Regions from separate parts of the Streptomyces sp. NPDC049687 genome, predicted to be linked through region 1. Evidence: riboswitches for the same ligand, from Rfam matches in the RefSeq annotation. Region 1 holds a riboswitch; the other holds the start of a gene.
The links. Region 1 has a riboswitch for glycine ahead of gcvP (aminomethyl-transferring glycine dehydrogenase). Riboswitches for the same ligand answer to the same signal wherever they lie in the genome.

Region 1 (5,071 bases):
CGGTGTAGAGCACCGGGTAGTGCGGCTCGAGCCGCTTGGCGATGTAGTTGGCGCTGAGCACCGCCACCTGCGTGGCCCGCGTCAGCCCCTCTCCGCCCATCAGCCGCACATAGGCCCAGGAGATCGGCAGGATCCCCGCGGAACCCCAGGGCGCCGCCGAGATCGGCCCCACACCCGTCTCGGGCCCGGCGGCGGGCTGCAGCGGGTGGTTCGGCAGATACGGCGCGAGGTGCGACCGTACGGCCACCGGCCCGACCCCCGGACCACCGCCGCCGTGCGGGATGCAGAACGTCTTGTGCAGGTTCAGGTGCGAGACGTCACCGCCGAAGTGCCCCGGCCTGGCCAGCCCCACCAGCGCGTTGAGGTTGGCGCCGTCGACGTACACCTGCCCGCCCGCCTCGTGCACCTGGGCGCAGATGTCGGCGACGTGCTCCTCGAACACCCCGTGCGTCGACGGGTACGTGATCATCAGCACCGCCAGCTCGTCCCGGTGCCGTTCGATCTTCGTCCGCAGGTCCTCGACGTCGATCTCACCGTCCTCGGCGGTCTTCACGACGACGACCTTCATGCCGGCCATGACGGCGCTCGCGGCGTTCGTCCCGTGCGCGGAGGACGGGATCAGACACACGGTCCGCTGCTCGTCGCCGTTGGCCCGGTGGTATCCGCGCACGGCCAGCAGCCCGGCCAGCTCGCCCTGCGACCCGGCGTTCGGCTGCAGCGACACCTTGTCGTATCCGGTGACCTCGGCGAGCCGCTCCTCGAGCTCACCGATGATCGTGAGGTAGCCCTCCGCCTGCTCGGCGGGCGCGAAGGGGTGCAGCTGCCCGAACTCGGGCCAGGTGACCGGCTCCATCTCGGTGGTCGCGTTGAGCTTCATGGTGCAGGAGCCCAGCGGGATCATGCCCCGGTCGAGCGCGTAGTCCCGGTCGGCGAGCCGGCGCAGATAGCGCAGCATCGCGGTCTCGGAACGGTGCTGGTGGAACACGGGGTGCGTCAGGATCGCGTCGGAACGCAGCAGCCCGGCCGGCAGCGCCTCCGCGGCGACCGCGTCGAGCGCCTCGATGTCCCCGTCCACCCCGAAGGCGGCCCATACGGCGGCCACCTGGGCCCTCGCCGTCGTCTCGTCGCAGGCGACCGACACCTGGTCGGCGTCGACGAGGCGCAGGTTGACCCCGTGCTCCCGGGCGGCGGCGACGACCTCGACGGCCTTCCCGGGCACCCGCACGGTCAGCGTGTCGAAGTAGGAGCCGTGCACGACCTCGACTCCGCCGGCCGCGAGCCCGGCGGCCAGGATCGAGGCGTACCGGTGCGTCCGTCGCGCGATCGCCCGCAGCCCGTCGGGCCCGTGGTAGACGGCGTACATCCCGGCCATCACCGCGAGCAGCACCTGCGCCGTGCAGATGTTGCTGGTGGCCTTCTCCCGCCGGATGTGCTGCTCACGCGTCTGCAGCGCGAGCCGGTAGGCCTTGTGCCCGTCGGCGTCGACGGACACCCCGACGAGCCGCCCGGGCAGGCTGCGCGCGAACTTCTCGTGCACGGCCATGTAGCCCGCGTGCGGTCCACCGAATCCCATCGGCACGCCGAAGCGCTGAGTCGTCCCCACCGCGATGTCCGCCCCCAGCTCACCGGGCGACTTCAGCAGCGTCAGCGCGAGCAGGTCGGCGGCGACGGTGACGAGCGCGCCGAGCTCGTGCGCCTGGTCGATCACGGCCTTGATGTCGCGTACCGCCCCGGAGGCGCCCGGATACTGCAGCAGCACGCCGTTGATCTCCCGCGCGGCGATGTCTGCCGGAATTCCTTCGGCGAGGTCGGCGACCACGACCTCCACGCCCGCCGGCTCGGCGCGGGTCTCGATCACCGCGATGGTCTGCGGCAGCACATCCGCGTCGACCAGGAAGAGGCCCTTCTTGTTCTTCCCCATCCGCCGGGACAGGGCCACCGCCTCGGCGGCGGCCGTGCCCTCGTCGAGCAGCGAGGCACCGGAGGTGGGCAGCCCGGTCAGGTCGGCGACCATGGTCTGGAAGTTCAGCAGCGCCTCGAGCCGGCCCTGCGAGATCTCCGGCTGGTAGGGCGTGTAGGCCGTGTACCAGGCCGGGTTCTCCATGACGTTGCGCAGGATCACCGGCGGCGTGAAGGTCCCGTAGTACCCGAGCCCGATCATCGAGTCGAGGACCTGGTTGCGGTCGGCCAGCGACCGCAGCTCCGCCAGGACCTCGGCCTCGGTGCGCGCGTTGGGCAGGTCCAGCGCGTCGGCGTTCTTGATCACGTCCGGGACCGCGGCGGTGGTGAGTTCGTCGAGCGAGCCGTATCCGACGTGCGCGAGCATCTTGGCCCGCGCCTCCTGGTCGGGCCCGATGTGGCGCTGCTCGAAGGGGATGCCCTGTTCGAGCTCGGTGAGCGGAATGCGATCGGCGGTCATTGCTGAGGCCTCCTGGTCTGACGCGACCTTCGAGGGGCACCACGGCGCGGGTGCCCGGACGGCCTCCCCCTCTGTCATCTCAACCTGAGAGCTTCACCGACCGCCACTGGGGCGGCCGGCTTTCACCGTCGGTGAGGACGGAAGCCGTCGACGCCGTCGACATCCGCCCTGCTTTCCAGAGTGACCTCGTCCGCGCGGTACGTGGGCCTGAGAGATTCCGGGGAGGATTTGCTCCTTCGGCGCCTCCGACGGTCTTCGGAGGACTCTCCCGCACGGGGTCAGCAGCCGTTGTCAGACTATCAGCGAGGTCAACGGGGCCTCCTCGAGTGGCCGCTCGTCCCAATGTGCTCTTTTGTAGTGCTTACGGATGAGTTGCGACCAAGTGGAGGGCCCGTGCAGACCGACATCGATCCGCGCAACCTGATCGGCCGCAAGGCGTTCGACCGCAACGGCACCAAGATCGGCACCATCGACGAGGTCTACCTCGACGACGCTACGGGTGTGCCGGAGTGGGCGGCCATACGCACCGGCCTGTTCTCCCGGGACGCCTTCGTCCCCCTGGAGCCCAGCGAACTGGTGGACGGCACTCTGCGCGTCCCCTTCGACCGGGCCCTGATCAGGGACGCCCCCGACTTCGGTGTGGGCCGCCACCTCTCCCCGGAGCAGGAGCTCCAGCTCTACCACCACTACGGCCTGGACGTGGCCGCTCCTTCCCCTCTCCCCGACCACGACTTCGGCAGGCTGGCGGGCACCGACGAGACCTGACCGCTTCAGGCACAGGCCCGTATGAGAGCGGCGAGTACCCCGCACGGGTCGTGCAGCACACGGGCGCCATCCGTGACGACCCGACAGGTACCGGCGTCGACGGGATCGGTTCGCGCCCAGTCCGCGGACGTGACCCCCAACTCGACCTCCAGTCCGGAGCCCGTGACGTGCCGCACCTCGGTGACGGGCCCCCACGCCCGCACCCGGACCACTTCCCCCAGGTCCAGCTCCCGGACGCAGCCGCCGTCGGCGGTGTACAGGTCCGGTTCCTCCACGAGCAGCACGAGATCGACGTCCGAATCAGGGCGCGCCGAGCCCCGCGCACAGGACCCGACGAGCAGCAACCCGACGACATCCGCCCGCCGTACGGCCCATCGGGTGACCCGATCGACCACGCCCCGCATCTCGGCCTCCCGCCCCCCGGACACCTCACCGGCTTTCACGAACGCCCCGCCATACGCTTCCGGTCCCATGCCACTCCCCCGTCGTCAACGACCCCATCGGGTCCGAACCTCCCGAGCCATTCACTCTGCGTAACGAATCATGCTCACTCCGTGTTCCCGAATCCAGCCCTGGTTCCTGAGAAGTCGGCTCCAGGCCCCCGGGGCCCTCCCCCGGTCTTCGCCGCACCAGCGGCAAGGGGTCCGCAGACGCCAGCTCAGGATCGTCCACCCGGAACGTCCGCACCCGCCCCGGCTCCGACTCAGGCGTCTCGAACCGCACGGTGACCCGGCCCAGCCCGCTGCCCTGCACCCAGCCGTGACCCAGCTCGGTGTGGACCACGTCATGCCCGGGGCGCCACTGATGCTCGACCGGCACCGGCTCCGCAACGGCCGGCTTCTCGGGAAGCTGCTCCTCGGCCGCTCCGTCCGCCCGCTCCTCCTCCGCCGCCTGGGCGAACAGGTCCTCCTGCGTGAAGTCCGCCAGACCGCTGACGCCGACCCCGAGCAGCCGCACCCCGCCCGTGGTGTCGACGGAGTCCAGCAGCCGGGCGGCCGCCTCCCGTATCACCACCGGATCGTCCGTGGGCCCGCGCAGGGTCTCTGACCGGGTGAGCGTGGAGAAGTCGTACCGCCGCACCTTCAGCACGATGGTCCGCCCCGACAGACCGGACCCCCGCAGCCTGCGCACACACCGCTCCGCCAGCCGCCGCACCTCCAGCTCCACCCGGATCCGGTCGTGGATGTCGATGTCGTACGTGTCCTCGACCGACACCGACTTGGCCTCGCGCTCCGCCACCACGGGCCGGTCGTCGCGCGCCAGCGCCATCGCGTACAGCCCGTGCCCGTGCGCCTTGCCCACCAGGCGCACGAGCTCGTCCTCACCGGCCTCGGCCAGCTCGTCGACCGTGGTGATCCCGGCCCGCCGCAGATGGTCGCCGGTGGCCGGGCCGACCCCCGGCAGGGTCCGCACCGACATCGGCCCGAGGAGGGCCCGCTCCGTCCCCGGTTCGATGAGCACCAGACCGTCGGGTTTGGCCTGCTCGGAGGCGATCTTCGCGAGCATCTTCGAGGCGGCCAGCCCCACCGACCCCGTGAGCCCCGTGAAGGCCCGGATGTCCGCTCGCAGCCGGATCCCGGCCAACCGCGCCGACTCGCTGTCCCAGGCCGCTCCCCCGGCCTCCAGGTCCACGAAGGCCTCGTCGAGGCTCAGCGGCTCCACCAGCGGCGACAGGGCCCGCAGCAGCCCCATCACCTGATCGCTGATCGACCGGTAGAAGGTGAAGCGCGGCACGAGATACGCGGCGTTCGGAGCCAGCCGGCGCGCCTGGGCCATGGGCATCGCCGAGTGGACGCCGAAGGCCCGCGCCTCGTAGGAGGCGGTGGCCACCACGCCACGCGGCCCGAGACCGCCCACGATCACGGCTTTCCCGCGCAGACTCGGCTT
Region 2 (5,071 bases), on a different contig from region 1:
ACGAGCACCACGATGCCGCCCGTCAGGGCGAGCTTGTCCCGCTTGAGGCGCTCCCAGGCGATCCGGCCCAGGGAACGGCCCTGAACGGCCTTGGCGCCGGCGGTGGCGACCGCCGCTTCGTCGGCCGCGCTCGGGGCCGCTTCCGCGGTCGGCTCGTGCAATGGTGCCGTCATCTGGCAGGGACCCCTCTCAACCGGCGGTGGCCGGCCCACACTTGCCGCTGTGGCGGCGTGATCGTCCGTCGTACACAGGGACGAAGTCCCCTGGACCGGGAGTCTTCAACGCTTTGGCGATCTGTAGCCAGAGTTGGCGGCGAAAGGATGCGTAAACGTGATGCGGGTAAAGGGATTCCGTTATCCGGACGATGGGTAACGGGGGGCGGACGGCGACGTAACCGGACACAACTACCCGGAACCGTATCTATCGTCGTCATCTACGCGCGAAGATCTCCGGGTGAACACGCGGAACGAGGGGACGACGATGTCCGGGGGCGACACGGTCGCGCGCACCCGACTCATGTCCGGGGTACGCGGATTGCCCGGTTTCAGTAACGACCGGTGGGCGGGTAGCCGTACCCGCCCGCGGGCGCCTGCGCCGGTGCGGCGGGGACGTGGGCCTCACGGTCGTAGAACGGGCGGGCGTTGGCGCGCATCCACATCACGACCGGGTCGTGCTCGTCGGTCATGGCGACCGTCGACACCGGCAGCCCGTCCGGTACGGCCCCGATCGACTGCTGCATCATCGCCCGTACGGCGTCCACGGCCGGCGGCGAGGTGTCGTACACGTCGAGCCCGATGGCGAGATAGGGCGCGCCCAGGGCGGGCTGAACCCAGGCGCGGCGCAACGCGCGCACCGCAGGGGTGCGGTGGGCGTTCTGCGCGAGCAGGGCGTAGAACTGGGGGATCTCGATGCCGGGTTCGGAGAGGCGGAGGGGGCCGGCGGGCTGACGGTCCAGGCCCGTCGCGATGCGGCGCAGATCCAGCCAGGGGATGCCGACGCCGCCGCCCGGCGCGTGCGGGTTCAGCCAGAGGCCGTAGTGGTCGGGGTAGAGCGTGCGGGCCACGTCCACTCCGTCGATCACCTCGTACGAGCGGTTCCAGCCGCTGGCGCTCAGTTCCTGGGCGGAGGTGACGCAGGGGGCGTAACCGTGGCCGTCGACCTCCATGTTCCCGTACTGGGCGTCCGGGGAACCGGCCTGGCCGTGCCACAGGAGCATCCAGACCTGGCCGGAGGCGGGGGTCGCGAGCGCGCGCAGGAGAGCCTCGTAGGCGTCGTAGCGCCCGGGTGTGACCTGGCGCAGCATGTGTTCGACCTGTCCGGCCGCGATGCCGCTGGCGCTCACCGTTTACCGCCCCTTCTTCTGTCTTGCCCCGCGTCGGAGTCCAGCTTAAGCGCCCTGGAGCCCGGGACCCGTTGTGCGTTCGCGAGTGCGGGTCGTGTGTGGCCGGTCGCGCCCGGCGGCGGAGCCGCACATCGATACGGCCCCGCGCCCTGGAGGGGCCCCTCAGCGCGTGTAGAAGGGGCGGACGCGTTCCCTCATCCACTCGGCCACCGGGTCCTGGGCCACGTCCAGGAGGATGAGGTTGACGGGCCACTTGACCGGGACCCGGCCCATCGCCCGGCCCAGGGCGTCGAGGGGGAGTTCGCGGAGGTCGCCGTCCAGGTGGGTGACCTCGACGCCCACGAACATGACGGGGTCGGCCGTTTCGACGACGGCGAGGCAGCGGCGGGCCGTGAGGACCACGCCCGTCGTCTCGAACTCGGCGGAGGCGGCGGAGAGGAAGTCCACCGGGTCGTCCTGCCAGTCGGGTTCGAAGAGGCGGACTCGGCCGCCGCTCGCGGGGCCGTCCAGCACGGTGCGGCCGGCCCGGCACAGCTCGGCCACGGCCGGCGGCGGCAACGGGATGCCCACGACTCCGTCCGGGTTGACGAGGATGCCGACCTGCGGAGGCAAGCCGCGGGCGAACTCGACGGCCGGGGCGATCGTGAACGACATGTGGGAGCCGACGACCTGCCGGAACTGCTCCTCGGAGCTGAACACCGGCACGTACGCCTGGCCCTCGAGCTCCAGCGTCGGCAGGTCGAGGGGGCCGCTGTGCGGGCCGCCGCCGCTGGGCAGGGGCACCCAGACGAAGCTGCGGCCGAGCACCTCCACGATGCGTCCGCCCGCGCCGGGCACGCCGAGGGAGGCGGAGAGCACCTCCTCCAGCTCGTTGCCGGGCCATCCGCCGTGCGGGTGGGGGTGTGCTTGCGCCGGGAAGTCCGGGGAGACCGGGAAGTCCGCCGGGGGGAAGTCCATCTGCCTACCGCCTGCTGGGAACCGCTGCTGTGGCTGAAAGGCTAGCGGGTGTCGGGGGACTTTCCTCGGCCCTTGGAGTCCCGCTTGCCGGGGTCGGTGGGGCTCAGCCCGTGAAGGCGATCCGGCTCAGGGTGTCCGCCGCGGGACGGTCGAGCAGGACCACCGAGCCGATACCCGCGGGCAGTCGGCCCTTCTCCGCCGAGCGGATGAGGCGGGCGGCGGCCCTGCGGTGGCGCAGGAACGCGTACCGGGAGACGCCCCGGCCGCGCTCGCGCTGGCCCTCGATCGCCGTGTCCGGGCTGACGTCGAGGAGCAGCAGGTGCAGGGTGCCGCCGCGGCGGCGGGCCTCGCGGGCCAGCCAGTCGCGCACCCAGGTCTGCGTACCGCAGTCGTGGACGACGACACCCTCGCCGGTGCGCAGGGCGCGGCGCAGTCCGGCGTAGTGGGCGAGGCGGACCAGGGGGCGGTAGACGGCGTAGGGCAGGAAGCGCGGGGCGCGGGCGTCCCAGCGGTCGCGGGTGTCCTGGGAGTCGATACGGATGCCACGGACCGCGCGCCGCATGAGCGTGGACTTGCCGCTGCCGGGCAAGCCCGTGACGACGACCAGGTCACGCGGGCCGAAGAGCAGGCCGTGCGGGCTGTGGCCGGCCCGCTCGCGCAGGTCGCGGACGACGGGTGCCGGGCGCTCGGCGCACTGGTCGCGGGCCGGGACGGCGGGCTGCTTCGGCAGTGCGATGCCCGTGGTCGTGGCGTACGCCGTGGTCCTGTTCACCGTGATCGTCCTCCCCTGGGGCTCGGAGATCCCATGCCCGTCAAGTGTAAAGAGAAGGTAATACCCGCTGTCTCGCCATTTCGTGCGCGTCCTGCCACAGCCCGGTTACAGATGCCGCCCTGCCGTGGACGGGCGATGCGTGCAATGATGTGCGCGCCAACTGCATACCGGCCGTTTGAATCCGCGCGGGAGAGTCCCCAGCAGCAGTTTCGCCGGGGCGCCGAAGGAGCAAGTCCCTCCCTTGAATCTCTCAGGCCCCGTTACCGCGCGGGCGAGGCACATCTGAAAAGCGGGCCGCCGTCTGCGGTGGCCCCACCCAAGGTGCAAACCGTGGTCACGTTCGTGGTCATGGCGAACCTCTCAGGTTCCGATGACAGATGGGGAGGAACGACCTCGCCCGTCATTGCCCTGGGAGACGACCGTCCGATGAGCAGTACCGAAATCCGTCGTACCGCGCTCGATGCCCTGCATCGCTCGCTCGGCGCGACGATGACCGACTTCGCCGGCTGGGACATGCCCCTTCGCTACGGCTCCGAGCGCGACGAGCACAACGCCGTCCGTACGAAGGCCGGGCTCTTCGACCTCTCCCACATGGGTGAGATCACCGTGACCGGTCCGCAGGCGGCCGCCCTGCTGAACTTCGCCCTCGTCGGCGACATCGCCTCGGTGGGCGTGGGCCGCGCCCGCTACACCATGATCTGCCGGGCCGACGGCGGCATCCTGGACGACCTGATCGTCTACCGGCTCGCCGAGACCGAGTACATGGTGGTCGCCAACGCCTCCAACGCCCAGGTGGTGCTGGACGCCCTGACCGAGCGCGCCGAGGGCTTCGACGCCCAGGTGCGCGACGACCGGGACGCCTACGCCCTGATCGCCGTCCAGGGCCCGAACTCGCCGGCGATCGTCAAGGCGCTCTCCCCCAGAGTCTCGACTTCGCTCGATCCGGGAGGTGCCCCCATCGCCGACCTCGACGGCCTGAGGTACTACGCGGGCCTGCCCGGCACCGTCGCCGGAGTCCCCGCGCTGATCGCGCGCACCGGATACACCGGCGAGGACGGCTTCGAGCTGTTCGTGAAGCCGGAGCACGCGGTCGAGCTGTGGCAGGCGCTGACCAAGGCCGGCGAGGGTGCCGGTCTCGTCCCCTGCGGTCTGTCCTGCCGGGACACGCTGCGTCTGGAGGCGGGCATGCCGCTGTACGGGCACGAGCTGAGCACGTCGTTGACGCCCTTCGACGCGGGGCTCGGCCGGGTCGTGAAGTTCGAGAAGGAGGGCGACTTCGTCGGGCGCGAGGCGCTCGCCGAGGCGGCCGGGCGTGCGGCGCAGAACCCGCCGCGCGTGCTGGTCGGCCTGGTCGCCGAGGGCCGCCGGGTGCCGCGCGCCGGGTACGCGGTCGTCGCGGGCGGCGAGGTGATCGGCGAGGTCACCTCCGGCGCCCCCTCCCCCACGCTGGGCAAACCGATCGCTATGGCGTACGTCGACGCCGCCCACGCGGCGCCGGGCACGCCGGGCGTCGGCGTGGACATCCGGGGCAGTCACGAGCCCTACGAGGTCGTGGCGCTGCCCTTCTACAAGCGCCGGAAGTAGAGACTGACAGCGGTGGGTGCGCGTGACCCTGCGCACATTTCCGCTGCTCACGCACGTGTTCCGTAGTCCCCCCTTCATCAGCACACTCCCGCGTACAGGAGAATTCAGGCCATGAGCAACCCCCAGCAGCTGCGCTACAGCAAGGAGCACGAGTGGCTGTCGGCCGCCGAGGACGGCGTCTCGACGGTCGGCATCACGGAGCACGCGGCCAACGCGCTCGGCGACGTGGTCTTCGTCCAGCTCCCGGAGGCCGGCTCCACGGTGACCGCGGGCGAGTCCTGCGGTGAGCTGGAGTCGACCAAGTCGGTCAGCGACCTGTACTCGCCGGTGGACGGCGAGGTCGTCGAGGTCAACCAGGACGTCGTCGACGACCCGGCGCTCGTGAACTCCGCCCCCTTCGAGGGCGGCTGGCTGTT

Region 2: linked by a shared signal. The riboswitch ahead of gcvT (glycine cleavage system aminomethyltransferase GcvT) and the one ahead of gcvP (aminomethyl-transferring glycine dehydrogenase) in region 1 are both predicted to bind glycine.

What each region holds. Positions count from the first base shown of each region.
Region 1 is NZ_JBITLN010000011.1:8,984-14,054, reverse strand. It holds gene gcvP (aminomethyl-transferring glycine dehydrogenase) at 1-2,419, opposite strand, end outside; glycine riboswitch at 2,605-2,700, opposite strand; gene ACIBVL_RS30115 (PRC-barrel domain-containing protein) at 2,813-3,184, shown strand; gene ACIBVL_RS30110 (nucleotidyltransferase domain-containing protein) at 3,190-3,627, opposite strand; gene ACIBVL_RS30105 (DNA polymerase IV) at 3,614-5,071, opposite strand, start outside.
Region 2 is NZ_JBITLN010000028.1:15,326-20,396, forward strand. It holds gene ACIBVL_RS42030 (ABC transporter permease) at 1-173, opposite strand, end outside; gene ACIBVL_RS42035 (enhanced serine sensitivity protein SseB C-terminal domain-containing protein) at 545-1,342, opposite strand; gene ACIBVL_RS42040 (enhanced serine sensitivity protein SseB) at 1,505-2,299, opposite strand; gene ACIBVL_RS42045 (AAA family ATPase) at 2,403-3,071, opposite strand; glycine riboswitch at 3,248-3,347, shown strand; gene gcvT (glycine cleavage system aminomethyltransferase GcvT) at 3,498-4,655, shown strand; gene gcvH (glycine cleavage system protein GcvH) at 4,767-5,071, shown strand, end outside.